3 regions of the Streptomyces sp. URMC 127 genome follow, and region 3 is predicted to be linked to each of the others. Evidence: riboswitches for the same ligand, from Rfam matches in the RefSeq annotation. Region 3 holds a riboswitch; each other region holds the start of a gene.

Region 1 (5,931 bases), on a different contig from region 3:
GCGGCATCGCGGCGCCCGCCGGGCTGGTGCGGGGCCTCCTCGACGGCTGGGTGGCGGACAGCCCGGACAGCCGGGAGTGGCGCGACCTCGAAGAGGTCTGCTGAACCCCGCCGAGGACCCCCGGTGCCGGAGGCGGGGACCCGTACCCTGTACAGGACACACTTTTGGGTTTTGAGAGAGGCGCAACGGCGGACATGTCGCAGCAGTCGCAGCAGTCGCAGCAAGAGACCGACCAGCCGGTGGACGGCGAGTTCATCGTGGACACCGAGGACTGCGAGGAGCGCGAGCGCGCGCACCGCGAGCGCGGCACGTCCCGCCCGATCACCGTCGTCGGCAACCCCGTCCTGCACCGCGAGTGCAAGGACGTCACCTCCTTCGACGACGAGCTCGCCCAGCTGATCGACGACATGTTCGCGAGCCAGCGCACCGCCGAGGGCGTCGGCCTCGCCGCCAACCAGATCGGCGTCGACCTCAAGGTCTTCGTCTACGACTGCATGGACGACGAGGGCGTCCGCCACGTGGGCACCGTCTGCAACCCCGTCCTGGAGGACCTCCCGGCAGACCGCCGGGTCCTGGACGACTCCAACGAGGGCTGCCTCTCCGTCCCCACGGCCTACGCCTCCCTCGCCCGCCCCGACTACGCCGTCGTCCGCGGCCAGGACGCCAAGGGCAATCCCATCCGCGTCCGGGGCACCGGCTACTTCGCCCGCTGCCTGCAGCACGAGACCGACCACCTCTACGGCCGGCTCTACATCGACCGCCTCTCCAAGCGCGAGCGCAAGGACGCCCTGCGGCAGATGGAAGAGGGCACGCCGTGGTACCCGGTCGTCGCCAACGACTGACGCATACGGCGAGGGCCCGTACGGAACGTGTTCCGTACGGGCCCTCGCCGTTGTCGCGAGCAACGGTGTTCTAGAACTCCTCGTCGAAGCCGACCGTGCCCTCGACGGCCACCTGGTACGCGGAGGCGCGGCGCTCGAAGAAGTTGGTCAGCTCCTGGACGTTCTGCAGCTCCATGAAGGAGAACGGGTTCTCCGAGCCGAACACCGGGGCGATGCCCAGGCGCTGCAGGCGCTGGTCGGCGACGCACTGCAGGTACTCGCGCATGGACTCGGTGTTCATGCCCGGCAGGCCCTCGCCGCACAGGTCACGGGCGAACTGCAGCTCGCACTCGACGGCCTCCTTCAGCATGTCCGTGACCTGCTGCTGGAGCTCGTCGTCGAACAGGTCCGGCTCCTCCTCGCGGACGGTGTCCACGACGGAGAACGCGAAGTCCATGTGCATGGACTCGTCGCGGAACACCCAGTTGGTGCCGGTCGCGAGGCCGTGCAGCAGGCCGCGGCTGCGGAACCAGTACACGTAGGCGAAGGCGCCGTAGAAGAACAGGCCCTCGATGCACGCGGCGAAGCAGATGAGGTTGAGCAGGAAGCGACGGCGGTCGGCCTTCGTCTGCAGGCTCTCCAGCTTCTCGACCTCGTTGATCCACTTGAAGGAGAACTGCGCCTTGTCGCGGATGGAGGGGATGTTCTCCACGGCCGCGAAGGCCGCCGCGCGCTCGTCCGGGTCGGGCAGGTAGGTGTCGAGCAGCGTCAGATAGAACTGGACGTGCACGGCCTCCTCGAACAGCTGCCGCGACAGGTACAGGCGCGCCTCGGGCGAGTTGATGTGCTTGTACAGCGTCAGCACGAGGTTGTTCGCCACGATCGAGTCGCCGGTCGCGAAGAACGCGACCAGACGGCCGATCATGTGCTGCTCACCCGGGGAGAGCTTGGCGAGGTCGGCGACGTCCGAGTGGAGGTCGACCTCCTCGACGGTCCAGGTGTTCTTGATCGCGTCGCGGTAGCGGTCGTAGAAGTCCGGGTACCGCATCGGGCGCAGGGTCAGCTCGAAGCCCGGGTCGAGCAGGTTCTTGGGGCGTTCGGGCGCGGTGGTCACTGGCAGGCCTCGCAGGACTCGGGGTTCTCAAGGGAGCAGGCGATGGCGTCCGCGTCGGGCGCGGCCTGCTGCACGGGGATGGTGGCGGGGGCGGCGGCACCGCCGGACGCCGCGCGGGCGATCCGGGTGGCCGGGCGCGAGCGCAGGTAGTACGTCGTCTTGATGCCCTGCTTCCAGGCGTACGCGTACATCGAGCTGAGCTTGCCGATGGTGGGCGAGGCCATGAAGAGGTTCAGCGACTGGCTCTGGTCCAGGTACGGCGTACGGGCCGCGGCCATGTCGATCAGGGCGCGCTGCGGGATCTCCCAGGCGGTGCGGTACAGGTCGCGCACCTCCTGCGGAATCCACTTCATGTCCTGGATCGAGCCGTTGGCCTCGGTCATGGCGTCGCGGGTGGTGCGGTCCCACACGCCGAGCTTCTTGAGGTCCTCCACCAGGTAGGTGTTGACCTGCAGGAACTCACCCGAGAGCGTCTCGCGCTTGAAGAGGTTGGAGACCTGCGGCTCGATGCACTCGTACACGCCCGCGATGGAGGCGATGGTCGCCGTGGGGGCGATGGCGAGCAGCAGCGAGTTGCGCATGCCGACCTCGGCGATGCGGGCGCGCAGGGCCTCCCAGCGCTCCTCCCACGCGGCGACGGCGTTGGGGTAGTGGTCCGGGTGCAGCACGCCGCGGGCGGTGCGGGTCGCGGACCAGGCCGGGTGCGGGCCGTTGCGCTCGGCGAGGTCGGCGGAGGCCTCGTACGCCGCGAGCATGATCCGCTCGGAGATCTTGGTGGACAGGGCCTTCGCCTCGGCCGAGTCGAAGGGCAGGCGCAGGCGGAAGAAGACGTCCTGCAGGCCCATCAGGCCCAGGCCCACCGGGCGCCAGCGGCTGTTGGAGCTGCCGGCCTGCTCGGTCGGGTAGAAGTTGATGTCCACGACGCGGTCGAGGAAGGTGACGGCCGTACGGACGGTGCGGTCGAGCTTCTCCCAGTCCATCTCGCCGTCGGCGCCGAGGTGCTGCGCGAGGTTGACCGAGCCCAGGTTGCACACCGCGGTCTCGCCGTCGTCCGTGACCTCGAGGATCTCGGTGCAGAGGTTCGAGGAGTGGACGACCGCGCCCTTCTCGGCCGTCTGGTTGGCGGTGCGGTTGGCGGCGTCCTTGAACGTCATCCAGCCGTTGCCGGTCTGCGCGAGGGTGCGCATCATGCGGGCGTACAGGACGCGGGCCGGGATGGTCTTGACGGCCTTGCCCGCGGCCTCGTAGGCGCGGTAGGCGGCGTCGAACTCGTCGCCGTAGAGGTCGACCAGGTCGGGCGTGTCGGCGGGGGAGAACAGCGACCACTCGGCGTCGGCCTCGACGCGGCGCATGAACTCGTCCGGGATCCAGTGCGCGATGTTGAGGTTGTGGGTGCGGCGGGCCTCTTCGCCGGTGTTGTCGCGGAGCTCCAGGAACTCCTCGATGTCGGCGTGCCACGTCTCCAGGTAGACGCAGGCGGCGCCCTTGCGGCGGCCGCCCTGGTTGACCGCGGCGACGGAGGCGTCGAGGGTGCGCAGGAACGGCACGATGCCGTTGGAGTGGCCGTTGGTGCCGCGGATCAGCGAGCCGCGCGAGCGGATGCGCGAGTACGATAGGCCGATGCCGCCCGCGTGCTTCGACAGGCGCGCCACCTGGTGGTAGCGGTCGTAGATGGAGTCCAGCTCGTCCAGCGGGGAGTCCAGCAGGTAGCAGGACGACATCTGCGGGTGGCGGGTGCCGGAGTTGAACAGGGTCGGCGAGGACGGCAGGTACGACAGGGAGCTCGTCAGGCCGTACAGCTCGGCGACGTCGGCGAGGGCGCGCTCGGAGTGGTCCTCGGCCAGGCCGCAGGCCACGCGCAGCAGGAAGTGCTGCGGGGTCTCGATCACGTCGCGGGTGATCGGGTGGCGCAGCAGGTAGCGGCTGTGCAGGGTGCGCAGGCCGAAGTAGCCGAAGCGGTCGTCGGCGCCGTCGGCGAGGGCCTTCTCGACGAGCTCGTCGAGGCGCGCGGCGTGGGCGGCGACGAACGCGGCGGTCTCGTCCGCGATCAGGCCCTCCCGGTGGCCCACGGCGACCGAGGCCGAGAAGGAGGTGGCGCCCTGGCCGGCGGCCTCGTCGGCGATCGCGCGGGTGAGCAGGCGCGCGGCGAGGCGGGAGTACTCGGGCTCCTCGGCGATCAGGCCCGCGGCGGCCTCGGTGGCGAGGGAGCGGAGCTCGGCCTCGTCCGAGGTGGCGCTCCGGCCCCGCAGCGCGGCAGCGGCGACCTTGCCCGGGTCGGTGGCGGGAAGGTCGGCGGTGAGGTCGGTCAGGGTGCGCAGCAGCGCGGTCCCGGGGCCGCCGGTCGCTTCCGCAGTCGCTGAGACCGGATCGGCGGGCGCGATGGTCACTGAGGCTCTCCCTCGCTCGGCTGGGTGGGCCGCGGGGAGAGCACGACGGGCGCGTACGGGCATGCCTGATGCGCAGGGCATGCCTCGTAGGCGTCCGCCGGCCCAACCCGCGAGGCCCGGACGAATTCAACGCCCATAGCCGAGCCCAGGGCAGGCTCGGTGGAGGGCGTGCTGCCGGCAGGTCTTCGGACTCCTGCATGCGCGGCTTAACGGCATACATGCACCGTTGCGGGACAGTTCCGGATTTCCACCGGATTCCCCTGCGACGACAGCGAGGACGAGCATACATCTAGTGCCGCCCCCCGCACGCGCCCCCACATGTTGTGTCGCGCGGTAAGCGCATGGGTCGGAATGTGTTATCAGGCCCCGGTGTTGAGGGTGGGTTCGAATGCCGGGCGGAGGCCGCTCGCGGGCCCTCCGGGGGCCGCGGGAGGGTCCCTGAAGGGCCGGACCGGACCCTTCGGCGCGGGGCGCGGAAAAGGGCCGCCACGCCCCCTGAAGAGGGGTCGTGGCGGCCCTGCCGGCCCCGCGGGCCGGGCGCCCGGCCGAAGGTCGTCCCGGCGCCCGCCGGGGGTCGCTCCGGTGCCGGGTGGGGATCGTCCCGGCGCCCGCAGGCGTTCGTTCTAGTGGCCGCCCGGGACTCCCGCGGTGGCCGGCGGGAGCTCCCGCTGCACCCCCGGGTCGCCGGCGTCCGCGGTGTAGTCCGCCGCCGTGGTCTCGTCCGTGCCGTCCGGCGCGCCGAGCGCCTTCAGGACGACGGTCAGGACGATGACGACGATCACATTGAGCACGAACGCCGTGAGGCCGATATAGCCCTTTTCTCCGATAAGCGGGATGAGGTTGGTATTTCCGAAATGATCCTGGGTGGCGCTCGGCGTGTCGTACGCCTTCCAGGTGCCGTAGACCATGCCCGCCGCCCAGCCGGCCAGCAGGGCCCAGCGGTGGAACCAGCGGGTGAAGAGCCCACCCACGAGCGCCGGGACCGTCTGCAGGATCCAGATGCCGCCGAGCAGCTGGAAGTTGATGGCGACCGTTTTGTCCATGGTGAGCACGAAGACGAGCGCGCCGACCTTCACCAGCAGCGAGGCGAGCTTGGAGACCTTCGCCTCGTGCGCGGGCGTGGCGTCCGGCTTGATGAAGTCCTTGTAGATGTTGCGGGTGAAAAGGTTCGCGGCAGCGATCGACATGATCGCGGCCGGGACCAGGGCGCCGATCCCGATCGCCGCGAAGGCCACCCCCGTGAACCAGTCCGGGAACATGTCCTCGAACAGCTGGGGGATCGCGAGCTGGCCGTTCTTCACCTTGATCCCCGCCGCGATGGCCATGAAGCCGAGCATCGCGAGCAGGCCCAGCATCAGGGAGTACAGCGGCAGGATCGTCGTGTTGCGGCGGATGACGTTGCGGCCTTTGCCGGAGAGAACGGCGGTCACCGAGTGCGGGTAGAGGAAGAGCGCCATCGCCGAGCCGAGCGCGAGCGTCGCGTACGCCCACTGCGCGTCCGGGCCGCTCACCAGCGCGCCGCGCGGCTTGCCCGTGTCCGGGTTCTTCACCGCGAACGCTTCGCCCGCCTTGGCGAAGATGTGGTCGAAACCGCCCAGCTTGATGGGGA
Region 2 (5,931 bases), on a different contig from region 3:
GCCACCTCGGCGTCCGCGCCGCGGAACGTGATCATGCCGATCTTGTCGCGGCGCTGGTACGCGTCCAGCAGCAGCGACAGCACCGCGCCCTTGACGGCGCTCATCCGCTTGCGGGCCGCCATGGAGCCGGAGGCGTCCACGACGAACAGCACGAGATTGCCCTCCCGGCCCTCGCGCACCGCCTCCCGCAGGTCGTCGCGGCGCACGAGCAGGCCGGGGCCGCTGCGCCCGCGCGCCCGCTGGTGCGGGGCGGCCGCCTGCACCGTCGCGGCCAGGTGCAGCCGGGACAGGGTGCCGCGAGGGCGGCGGGAACCGGTCGTCCGGCCGTGCGCCGTGCGCGCCCGCGAGCGGCGGCCGTCGGCTCCCTCGCCGAGGCCGGGAACGTCGAGCCTGCGGGTCCGGAAGGGCGCTGAGGCGGCGACGGCGGGAGCTTCGGCGGCCTCTCCGGTCGCGGGCGCGCCTTCGGGGGCGTCCGGGGATTCCGGAGAGGCAGGGCCGGAGCCGGTGGGATCCTGCCGCTGCTGCGGTACGTCGGGCGTGCTCTCGGGTCCTCGGCCGTCCTGCGGGGGCTGCTGCCCGCCGCCGTCGGGGCCGCCGCCCCCGGGACCGCCGTCGCCGGGGCCGTCGTCGTCCGGACCCTCCGGCCCGTCCGTCCCCTCCGGCCCTTCCGGCTCGGGCTCCGGATCGGGGTCCTCGTCCTCGAAGCCGTTGAGGATCTCGTCCAGCTTGTCCTCGTCCATGCCGGGGGCGTCGAAGGGGTTGCGGCGGCGGCGGTGCGGCAGCGCCAGCAGCGCGGCCTGCCGTACGTCCTCGGCCAGCACGTCCGTACGGCCCGCCCACGCGGCCAGCGCCGATGCCGTCCGCGCGGTCACGATGTCCGCGCGCATGCCGTCCACCTCGAAGCCCGCGCAGACGGCGGCTATGCGGCGCAGCGCGCCGTCGCCCAGCCGTACGGACGGCAGCAGCGCGCGGGCGGCGGCGATCCGCTCGCGCAGGGTCTCCTCCTCGGCGGCCCACTTCGCGGTGAACGCGGCCGGGTCCTCGTCGAAGGCGAGCCGGCGGCGCACGACCTCCACCCGCTCGTCGGCCTCGCGCGAGGCGGCGACCTCGACGGTCAGGCCGAAGCGGTCCAGGAGCTGCGGGCGGAGCTCGCCCTCCTCGGGGTTCATGGTGCCGACGAGGAGGAAACGGGACGCGTGACGGACGGAGACGCCCTCGCGTTCGACGTGAGCGGCTCCCATGGCGGCCGCGTCCAGCAAGCTGTCGATGAGGTGGTCGTGCAAGAGGTTGACCTCGTCGACATAGAGCACCCCTCGGTGCGCCTCGGCGAGCAGGCCGGGCTCGAAGGCTTTGACGCCCTCCGCCAGGGCCCGCTCGATGTCGAGTGCACCGACGAGGCGGTCCTCGGAAGCGCCGACGGGGAGCTCGACCATCCGGGCGGGGCGGCCCTCGACCGCGGCGCTCGCATGCGGCCCGTCCGGGCACGCGGGATCGGGTGCTGCCGGGTCGCAGGAGAAACGGCAACCCACGACGACGTCGATCTCCGGCAGCAGCGCCGAAAGCGCTCGTACCGCAGTGGATTTGGCGGTGCCCTTCTCGCCTCGCACGAGAACTCCGCCGATCGACGGCGAGACGGCGTTGAGCAGGAGGCCCAGCCGCATGTCGTCCATCCCGACGATCGCGGTGAACGGGTAGGTAGCCGAAGCCATCAGGTGATATCCCTTTCGAGGTAATCGGACCGGGAATGTTCGTCAGCGGCTGCGCCGCGTGCGATGGTGCAACCGTTGTCCCCGCGTTAGCGGGGGTGTTCCTTTGCTCGGCGATCACCTGGTGGATCGGCTGCTGTCATCCCCGCGCATGCGGGGATCATCGTGCTCACGGCGCCCCGGGCGGTATGAACGGCACTCCGCCCGGCACCCCGTCCTCGATCAGCCGCAGCAGCGCGTCCGTGTCCGCGTGTTCCTCTATCAGGTCGCCCAGCCGGTCCAGCTGTTCCTCCCGCAGCGCGGCGAACGACGTGTCCGGGGCCGGGACGAACGCCCTGCCCGCCGCCTCCGCGACGCGCCGCAGGAACGCCCGGCGGAAGCCGTCGCTCTCCAGGGAGCCGTGCCAGTGCGTGCCCCACACCGCGCCCACCCGGCAGCCGTCCAGGAACGGCTCGTCGCCGCCCAGGACGTCCGCGACGCCGTGGTGGATCTCGTAGCCCTCCACGGGCTCGCCCAGGGCCGTGCCGACCGGTCTCGCCAGCGTCTTCTCCGCCGCGAACCGCACCCGCACCGGCAGCAGGCCCAGCCCCTCGACCACGCCCGCCCGGGACTCCACCTCGTCCTCGATGCGCTCGCCCAGCACCTGGAAGCCGCCGCAGATGCCCAGCACGGGACGGCCCTCCGCCGCGCGCCGCGCCAGGGCGTCCGCCAGGCCGCGCTCGCGCAGCCACGCCAGCGCCCGCACCGTGCCGCGCGTGCCCGGCACGACCACCAGGTCGGCGTCGGCGAGCTCCTCCGGGCGGTCGACGAAGCGCACCACGACGCCCGGCTCGGCCGCCAGTGCGTCCACGTCCGTGAAGTTCGACATCAGCGGCACCGCGCACACCGCGACCCGCAGCACGTCCGCCCCGTGCGGCGGCGCCACCACCGACTCGCGGACCGCGCCCCGCAGGGAGACCCGCAGGCCGTCCTCCTCGTCGATGCCGAGGCCGTGCGCGAACGGCAGGACGCCGAACGTCCGCCGGCCCGTCAGGTCGCGGAGCATGTCCAGGCCCGGCTCCAGCAGCGTCACGTCGCCCCGGAACTTGTTGACGATGTAGCCCGCCACCAGCTCCTGGTCCTCCGGCGACAGCAGTGCTGTCGTGCCGAAGAAGGACGCGAAGACGCCGCCGCGGTCGATGTCGCCGACCACGACCACGGGCAGCCGGGCGGCCCGCGCGATGCCCATGTTGACGATGTCGCTGCGCCGCAGGTTGATCTCGGCCGGGCTGCCGGCACCCTCGCAGATGACCGCGTCGTGGGTGCGCCGCAGTTCGGCCAGGCACTCCGTCACCGTGCCGAACAGCTGCTCCTGGCGGCCCGCGTGGTAGCCGCGAGCGCTGAGCTCGCCGACGGGCTTGCCCATCAGCACCACCTGGCTGCTGCGGTCCCCGCCCGGCTTCAGCAGGACCGGGTTCATGAGCGCGCTCGGCTCGACCCGGGCCGCCGCGGCCTGCATCGCCTGCGCGCGGCCTATCTCCGCGCCCTCGCGCGTCACGTACGAGTTGAGCGACATGTTCTGCGCCTTGAACGGCGCGACCTTGACGCCCTTGCGGGCCAGCCAGCGGCAGATGCCGGCCGTCACCACGCTCTTGCCCGCGTCCGAGGTGGTGCCGGCCACCAGCAGGCCCCCGCCCAGCGGGCCCGCGGGCCCGCTCCTGTCAGCCGTCACCGGCTCCTCCTTGCCGTTCTTGCCGTCGTTGCCGTCCTTGTCGTCCTTGGCGTCGTCAACAGGCTGCCCACTGCGCGGGCCGCCACCGCCGTCCCCAGGGCCAGCAGCGACACCCGGCGCGAGAGGCGTACCGCGCGCTCGATGTCGTCCGTCCGTACGGGGCGGTTCTCCGCGCCCAGTACGGGCCGGTGTTCGACGCGGCCCGCGTAGGCGAGGGTGCCGCCCAGCCGCACGCCGAGCGCGCCCGCGAACGCGGCCTCCACGGGGCCCGCGTTGGGGCTGGGGTGGCGGGAGGCGTCGCGCCGGGCCACGCGCCAGGCGCCGCGCGGGTCGGGGCCCGCGAGGATCGCGAGGGCGGCCGTGAGGCGGGCTCCGGGCCAGCCGGCGATGTCGTCCAGGCGGGCCGAGGCCCAGCCGAAGCGGCGGTAGCGGGGGGACTTGTGACCCACCATCGCGTCGAGGGTGTTCACCGCCCGGAAGCCGATCAGGCCCGGCACGCCGCCGAGCGCGCCCCACACCAGGGCGCCGACCACGGCGTCGGAGGTGTTCTCGGCCACGGACTCCACGACGGCGCGGGCGATCTGCTGGGCGTCCAGCGCCTGCGGGTCGCGGCCGCACAGGTGCGGCAGGCGCTCGCGGGCGACCTCCACGTCACCGGCGGCGAGCGCGCCCCCGACGGCGCGGGCCTCGCGGCCCAGCGACGTGCCGCCGAGCACGGCCCAGGTGGCGGCGGCGGTCAGCGCGACGTCGGCGGTACGGGAACGGGAGGCGCGTACGGCGCGGGCCAGCAGCGCGGCACCAGCCGCCGCGCCCCCGGCGCACACCAGGGTGTGCAGGGCGCCGCGGCCGCGGTCGTCGCGCCACAGGCGGCGTTCCACGGCGAGCGCGGCGCGGCCGAACGCGGCGACGGGGTGGCCGCGGCGCGGGTCGCCCAGGACGCGGTCACCGAGGAAGCCGAGCGCGGCGCCGCACGCGAAACCGATCGGATCGGCGCGCATCGGCTCAGACCGCCGTCACGCCTCGGCGAAGGGAAGCAGCGGTGCGGGGCGTTCGGTGGCGGGCGCCGGGCATGACGATGTGTCCTCACTCAGGGTCCGCGCCCTGGCTCGACGTGACCGGCGACCAGAGTCTCCTGGCTCCCGGATCCGCGCCGCCCCCGGCCTTCCGGCTCGCCGCCGTGGCCATCGCGTGGGGGAGACGCTCCCCGGTGACAGTGGCGGGACCGCGCCGGATTCGCACCGGCTTCCTCTGCTGTCGCCGTTTGGCTCCGGAAGTCCACCATGCGCCGCGGGCGCCGTCAACTCACGCCTGACCTGCCCGGACCGGCACCGGGCAGATCCTTCCCGCCGCAGTGGCGGGCAACCGGCTCGTACGTTTCCGGCGGTGCCGAACCCACCGCCGGTAGGGCACCGCCGATTACGTCCGTGGTGGTCGTTCGCCGTTGCGGCGGGAGGCTGGTTGCCCGGCGGCAACCGGGGCGACGGGCGGAAGTCCGTTCCGCCGCAGCGGCGGGTAACCCGCTCGTACGTGTCCGGCGGTGCCGGACGGACCGCGGGTGCGGGGGGTTGGCGGTACGCCGTGACGGCCGCGGGCCGTTCCTTCCGCCGCCGCGGCGAGCAACCGGCTCGTAGGTTTCCGGCGGTGCCGGACTGGCCGCTGGTACGGCACCGCCGATTACGTCCGTGGTGGTCGTTCGCCGTTGCGGCGGGAGGTTGGTTGCCCGGCGGCAACCGGGGCGACGGGCGGAAGTCCGTTCCGCCGCCGCGGCGAGGAACCCGCTCGTACGTTTCCGGCGGTGCCGGACTGACCGCGGGTGCGGGGGAGGGGTCGGCGGTACGCCGTGACGGCCGCGGGCCGTTCCTTCCGCCGCAGCGGCGGGCAACCCCCTCGTACGTGTTCGGCGGTGCCAGGCTGGCGGCGGTTGCGCGTACGCGAACGGCCGGGTCCGTAGGGGACCCGGCCGTTCGGAGCGGTGAGCGTGGTTACGCCACGATCAAGTAGATGCCGTATCCCACGGCCGCCGCGCACAGCGCGAAGCACGCGTACGCCCCGGAGCGCGCCAGCGCCCCCGCGCCCGTGCCGGAGTCCGCCGACGCCCCCGCGCGGGGCGACGTGCCCACGATGCCCAGGGTGAAGATGCCCACCAGGCCGACCGTCACCACGAGGCTGACGCCGAAGACCTGGCCGAGAGCTGCCCAGTCGATGTGCATGCGTTTCTTCCTTCAGCTCGCCGCCGCGGCGGCAGGAGCCCGCCCGGCCTCGGGGGAGGGGGAGACCGCAACGGCCGGCGGCGGGGCGACGGCCTGCAGGGCCGCGGTGACGACACCCGCCGGCTCCGCGCCGGCGACACCGTCGCGCGAGTCCAGGTCGTCGTGGGTGACCGGCTTGCGGCGCGAGGCCAGCCAGATCGCGCCGGAGACGGCCAGGCCGAGGACGGCGACGGCGGCGACGCCCCAGTTGCCCTGGTCGGCGAGGAGGGCCGCGCCACCGGCGACCAGGCCGGCCGCGGGGAGG
Region 3 (5,931 bases):
GACGCGGGGCGTGCGGTTGTCCGCGACGCAGTCGTCCGCGGTGGCGAACTCGACGGACACGGGCGCCTCTTCCGGGCCCGTGCCGAGGGCGAAGACCGTGCCGCTCCCTCCGGAGAAGAGCAGCAGGACGGAGACCAGCACGGCCACCACGGCCCGCAACGCGGGCTGCCGGGACGGCGGTGCGGGGCTCCACAGGGTCATGCACCAAGCGTAATCAGTCAATTACTTTGGGCGCATTCCACCGTTCGGGTGAGGCCGTCGGCGCCGGCGCGGCATCTCCCGCCGGGAACGGGGCACCTGGCCCGTATGGTCGCACAGCCCGCGGCACGGAACCCGGGCGCGCCGTACGGTCGGAGCAGGGCTTCCCCGTCCTCGGCGGCGGCCCCGAGCCACGGCAACGACGGCGGAGGAGGAGCAGGTGACGGATGCCCGGGAGAGTGCGGACCACGTCAGCGTGCATCTGACGGACTGCGGTCACCAGGATGCGGGCGCGGTCTTCGGCGTCCTTGAGGCCGCCTTCCCCGAGGCCGGGCCGCCGCGCAGCGAGACCAGCCCGGGCGCGCCCGGCGCGGGTCCGATGATCTGGTGCATGACCGTCGACACCCGCGCGCGGCGGGCGGCAGGCGGGCAGCCGCCGGGGCAGGCGCCCCTCACGGGGACGGTCACGGCCGATCTGTTCGGGGCCGCCGACCCCGTACGCCAGGTCAAGGAGGAGCTGGAGCGGGCCTTCGCCGCCGAGCACCGCGGCCACGTCTCCGGCGAGCACGAGATGGAGCTGCGGCTGCGTCTGGCGACGCGAACCGCCTCGTGAGGCGCGCCACTTCGCTCTTCCGCCACCGCGTCCCGGCAGCCTAGAGTGCACGGTGCAGCTGGTTCGCCCTGCTCGCCAGGCAGGCGCGTCGCAAGAGGGAACCCGGTGGGAATCCGGGACTGCCCCGCAGCGGTGAGCGGGAACGACCGCCGTCATACGCACTGGATCCGCGAGGGTCCGGGAAGCGACGGCCAGTAGGTGCCATACGGCGTGCCCGCGAGTCCGAAGACCTGCCAACTGCCCGTGCGCTGCCGAGCGCACGGAGATCCCGGTGACCTCGAGGGCGGGTCGGCGAACATACAGGCGGGCACACGCGGCGGCGCAACGAGCGACCGCATCGCGGCGGCGGCCCGTCCGGTCTGCCGTCCCTTCGCGCCTTCCGTCCGTCCCGGGGTCATGGACGCACGCTCGCGAAGGAGAGTTCCGTGACCAGCAAGTCCGCAGCCGCGGCAGCACAGGCCACCGTTCACGGCTATCCCCGGCAGGGGCAGGGCCGGGAACTGAAGAAGGCGATCGAGGGGTACTGGAAGGGCCGTGTCACGGCCGAAGCCCTGCAGGAGACCGCCGCCGCGCTGCGCCGCACGAACTGGCAGCAGCTCGCCGAGGCCGGTGTGCACGAAGTGCCCACGGGCGACTTCTCGTTCTACGACCACGTCCTGGACACCAGTGTGATGGTCGGTGCGATCCCCGGGCGGCACCGCGCGGCCGTCGAGGCCGGTGCCCTGGACGGCTACTTCGCCATGGCCCGTGGCACGCAGGAGGTGGCGCCGCTGGAGATGACCAAGTGGTTCGACACCAACTACCACTACCTGGTCCCCGAACTCGGCCCGGACACGGTCTTCTCCGCGGACTCCGGCAAGCAGGTCGCGGAGCTGAAGGAGGCCCTGGCGCTCGGCCTGACGGCCCGTCCGGTGCTCGTCGGCCCGGTCACGTACCTGCTGCTGGCCAAGCCCGCGCCCGGCGTCGCCGCCGGCTTCGAGCCGCTCACCCTCCTCGACCGGCTGCTGCCGGTGTACGCGGAGGTCCTCGCCGACCTGCGGGCCGCGGGCGCCGCATGGGTGCAGCTCGACGAGCCCGCCCTGGTGCAGGACCGCTCCCCGGCCGAGCTGAACGCCGCCGCCCGCGCCTACCGCGAGCTGGGCGGTCTCACCGACCGGCCCCGGCTGCTGGTCGCCTCGTACTTCGACCGGCTCGGCGAGGCCCTGCCGGTCCTCGCCAAAGCGCCCGTCGAAGGCCTCGCGCTGGACTTCACCGGACCCGCCGCCGCCAACCTCGGCGACCTCGCGGCCGCCGGCGGGCTGCCCGGCAAGCGGCTCGTGGCCGGCGTCGTCGACGGCCGCAACGTGTGGATCAACGACTTCGAGAAGTCCCTGTCCGTCCTCGGCACCCTCCTCGGCCTCGCCGGCCGGGTCGACGTCGCGCCGTCCTGCTCCCTGCTGCACGTGCCGCTGGACGCGGCGGCCGAGCGGGACATCGACCCGCAGATCGCCCGCTGGCTCGCGTTCGCCCGCCAGAAGACCGCCGAAGTGGTCACCCTGGCCCGCGGCCTGGCCGAGGGCCCGGACACCGTCGCGGCCGCCCTGGCCGCCAACCGCGCCGACCTGGCCTCGCGGGCCGGCTCCGCCATCACCCGCGACCCGGCCGTGCGCGCCCGCGCCGCGGCCGTCACCGAGGCCGACTGCCGCCGCTCACAGCCGTACGAGCAGCGGGCCGCCGCCCAGCGGGCCCACCTCGGCCTGCCCCTGCTGCCGGTCACCACCATCGGCTCCTTCCCGCAGACCACGGAGCTGCGCACGGCGCGCGCCGACCTGCGGTCCGGCCGGATGGACGAGGAGGCGTACGAGGAGCGCATCAAGGCCGAGATCCGTGAGGTCCTCGCCTTCCAGGAGAAGGCCGGCATCGACGTGCTCGTGCACGGCGAGCCCGAGCGCAACGACATGGTGCAGTACTTCGCCGAGCAGCTGACGGGCTATCTGGCCACGCAGCACGGCTGGGTCCAGTCGTACGGCACGCGCTACGTCCGGCCGCCGATCCTGGCCGGTGACATCTCCCGCCCCGAGCCGATGACGGTGCGCTGGACCCGCTACGCCCAGTCGGTGGCGGGCAAGCCCGTCAAGGGCATGCTGACCGGCCCGGTCACCATGCTCGCCTGGTCGTTCGTCCGTGACGACCAGCCGCTCGGCGAGACCGCCCGCCAGGTCGCCCTCGCCCTGCGCGACGAGGTCGCCGACCTGGAGGCCGCGGGCACGTCGGTGATCCAGGTGGACGAGCCCGCGCTGCGCGAGACGCTGCCGCTGCGCGCCGCCGGCCACGCCGCGTACCTGGCGTGGGCGACGGAGGCCTTCCGCCTCACCACCGCCGGCGTCCGGCCGGACACACAGATCCACACGCACATGTGCTACGCGGAGTTCGGCGACATCCTGCGGGCCATCGACGACCTCGACGCCGACGTCATCAGCCTGGAGGCCGCCCGCTCGCACATGCAGGTCGCCGCCGAGCTGGCCACGGCGGGCTACCCGCGCGAGGTCGGGCCCGGCGTCTACGACATCCACTCCCCGCGCGTCCCCGGCGCGGACGAGGCCGCGGCGCTGCTGCGCAAGGGCCTGGAGGCGATCCCCGGCGAGCGGCTGTGGGTCAACCCCGACTGCGGACTGAAGACCCGCGGCTGGCCCGAGGTCCGGGCCTCGCTGGAGAACCTGGTCGCGGCGGCGCGGCAGGTGCGGGCGGAGCTGCCCGGAGGTGCTGCCTGACGGAACCTTTGCTGAGAGCCTGACTTCCTCAGAACCCGCGGGAGGGGGCGGGCGCCGGTGCGATCCGGCGCCCGCCCCCTCCTGTCGTGCCGTCAGCGCGCGGGCAGGATCCGGTCGAGGTGGTAGTCCAGCGTCGCCCGCACGTCGGCGAGGGTGCGCCGGCCGTGGAGCACGTCCATCCCCAAACCCGTCGCCCCGGATACCAGCAGGTCCGCCTCCCGGTCGGGGTCGAGGCCGGGCGGGGGGCCGTCCGCCGCGTGCGCCTGCCGGATCAGGCCGGCGACGAGCTCCTCCACGGGCCGGCCGGCGTGCAGGAAGACTTCGGCCAGGGCGGGGTCGTTCAGGCTGCGCACGTAGTACGCGACGAAGACGCGCAGCGCCCGGCCGCGCTGCTCGTCCAGCGGCAGGAACTCGCCGAGGACGGCGCCCAGGACGGCCCGCGGGTCCGGCGGGCCGGCGAGCCGGGCCATGCGCTCCCGGGCCCGCCGCTCGTTCTCCTCGTGCAGCAGGTTCAGTGCGGCCACGAGGAGGCCGTGCTTGCTCCCGAAGTGGTACTGGACCACGCGCAGGGACACGCCCGCCGCGGCCGCGACCTCCCGCATGCTGGCGGCCTCCAGGCCGCGCTCCGCGGCGATCCGCCAGACGGCCTCGGCGATCTGCTGCCGGCGCGCTCCTCCCTCGGCGCGGGCGGCGGGCTCGCCCGCCGCGGGCCGGGCCGCGGCCGCCCGGCTGCGCGCCACGGCCCGCCGCCGGTACGCCTTGGCCTGGCAGCCGCGCGAGCAGTAGACGGGCGGGCGGCCCCGGACGGCGGCGGCGAGCGGGACCCCGCAGACCCGGCATGGATTTTCGTCACGCATAAAGGCAGCCTACTCCCAGGAAAAATGCGTGATGAAACCCGACATACAACGCACACCCCTTGATACGGTCGTACCAAGAAACGGAACTCCGAGCAGAGGGGTGCATCGTGCACGAGGCCTGGTACAGGCTCATCTCCATCGTCGTGTGCGTCGTGGGCGTCTGGCAGGGCCCGCTGGCGATCGTCTACCGGCTCGTCAGCGACGACGGGGGCACGGTCATGCGGGCGGCGAACTACCTCCCGTCGCCCTGGTGCTACGTCGTGGCCGTCGTGGCGGGGCTCGTCGCGTACGGCGTGCTGGCCGTGCTCGACGCCGGGCGCAAGAAGGCGCTGGCCCGGCAGGCCGCCGCCTAGCGCTCACGGTTCCGGGTGACACCCGCCCGCCGTGCGGTTGAGATCCCGGCGCGCCGGTTACCCATCAGCCGCGGTCCCGTGAGGAAGCGGTGCCGGAGAGCCGACAGGGAGCGTGGCGGGTGAAAGAGAAGGTCCGGGATGCGGCCCTGACCGGCTTCGTGGCGCTGGACCGGCGGCTGCCGGCCGCCGAAGCGGCGAAGGCGCTGCTGCGCAAGGCGTTCCCCGACCACTGGTCGTTCCTCCTGGGGGAGCTCGCCCTCTACAGCTTCGCCGTCCTGGTGCTCACCGGCTCCTACCTCACGCTCTTCTTCGACCCGAGCATGACGCAGAGCGTGTACGCCGGGCCGTACGAGCCGCTGCGCGGCCTGCGGATGTCGCAGGCGTACCTGTCGACGCTCCAGCTGAGCTTCGAGGTGCGGGGCGGGCTGCTCATCCGCCAGGTCCACCACTGGGCCGCGCTCGTCTTCGTGGCGGCGATCGCGGTCCACATGCTCCGGATCTTCTTCACGGGCGCCTTCCGCAGGCCCCGGGAGGTGAACTGGATCGTGGGGCTGACGCTGTTCGCCCTCTCCCTCCTCGAAGGGTTCGCCGGCTACTCGCTCCCCGACGACCTGCTGTCCGGGACGGGGATGCGGACGGCGAACTCGATCGTGATGTCGATCCCCGTCGCCGGCACGTACCTGAGCTCGTTCATCTGGCGCGGGGCGTTCCCCGGGCAGCTGATCATCCCGCGGCTGTACGTCGTGCACGTGCTGTTCGTGCCGGGGGTGCTGATCGCCCTGGTGACGGTGCACCTGATGCTGGTGGTCTACCTCAAGCACACCCACTGGGCGGAGCGCGGCCGGACGAACCGCAATGCCGTCGGGCAGCCCATGTTCCCGCAGTTCGTCACGAAGTCGACGGGCCTGTTCCTGATGGTGTTCGGCGCGCTGACCGCCCTCGCCGCGCTCGCCCAGGTCAACCCCGTCTGGGCGTACGGGCCCTACCGGGCCGACCAGGTGGCGACGGACGCCCAGCCCGACTGGTACGTGGGCTTCCTGGAGGGCGCCCTGCGGGTGATGCCTCCGTGGGAGACGGTGCTGTGGGGGCACACCTTCATGTGGAACGTGCTGATCCCGACGGTCGTCCTGCCGGGCGCCCTCTTCGCGGGCCTGTACCTG

The links. A riboswitch is a leader RNA that binds a small molecule or an ion and turns the genes downstream of it on or off. The one in region 3 is predicted to bind cobalamin.
Region 1: linked by a shared signal. The riboswitch ahead of ACSNOH_RS29070 (ribonucleoside-diphosphate reductase subunit alpha) and the one ahead of metE (5-methyltetrahydropteroyltriglutamate--homocysteine S-methyltransferase) in region 3 are both predicted to bind cobalamin.
Region 2: linked by a shared signal. The riboswitch ahead of ACSNOH_RS08830 (cobalamin biosynthesis protein) and the one ahead of metE (5-methyltetrahydropteroyltriglutamate--homocysteine S-methyltransferase) in region 3 are both predicted to bind cobalamin.

The regions. Positions count from the first base shown of each region.
Region 1 covers NZ_JBPQTW010000216.1:2,235-8,165, reverse strand. Annotated here, with positions in the region: gene ACSNOH_RS29085 (tetratricopeptide repeat protein) at 1-104, shown strand, start outside; gene def (peptide deformylase) at 195-842, shown strand; gene ACSNOH_RS29075 (ribonucleotide-diphosphate reductase subunit beta) at 913-1,869, opposite strand; gene ACSNOH_RS29070 (ribonucleoside-diphosphate reductase subunit alpha) at 1,932-4,322, opposite strand; cobalamin riboswitch at 4,482-4,611, opposite strand; gene mctP (monocarboxylate uptake permease MctP) at 4,946-5,931, opposite strand, start outside.
Region 2 covers NZ_JBPQTW010000025.1:10,214-16,144, forward strand. Annotated here, with positions in the region: gene ACSNOH_RS08820 (putative cobaltochelatase) at 1-1,709, opposite strand, end outside; gene ACSNOH_RS08825 (cobyric acid synthase) at 1,876-3,384, opposite strand; gene ACSNOH_RS08830 (cobalamin biosynthesis protein) at 3,414-4,415, opposite strand; cobalamin riboswitch at 4,544-4,665, opposite strand; gene ACSNOH_RS08835 (hypothetical protein) at 5,400-5,627, opposite strand; gene ACSNOH_RS08840 (anion permease) at 5,640-5,931, opposite strand, start outside.
Region 3 covers NZ_JBPQTW010000124.1:86-6,016, forward strand. Annotated here, with positions in the region: partial or broken gene ACSNOH_RS22590 (hypothetical protein) at 1-201, opposite strand, end outside; gene ACSNOH_RS22595 (hypothetical protein) at 419-811, shown strand; cobalamin riboswitch at 853-1,063, shown strand; gene metE (5-methyltetrahydropteroyltriglutamate--homocysteine S-methyltransferase) at 1,237-3,561, shown strand; gene ACSNOH_RS22605 (TetR/AcrR family transcriptional regulator) at 3,654-4,418, opposite strand; gene ACSNOH_RS22610 (hypothetical protein) at 4,526-4,771, shown strand; gene qcrB (cytochrome bc1 complex cytochrome b subunit) at 4,891-5,931, shown strand, end outside.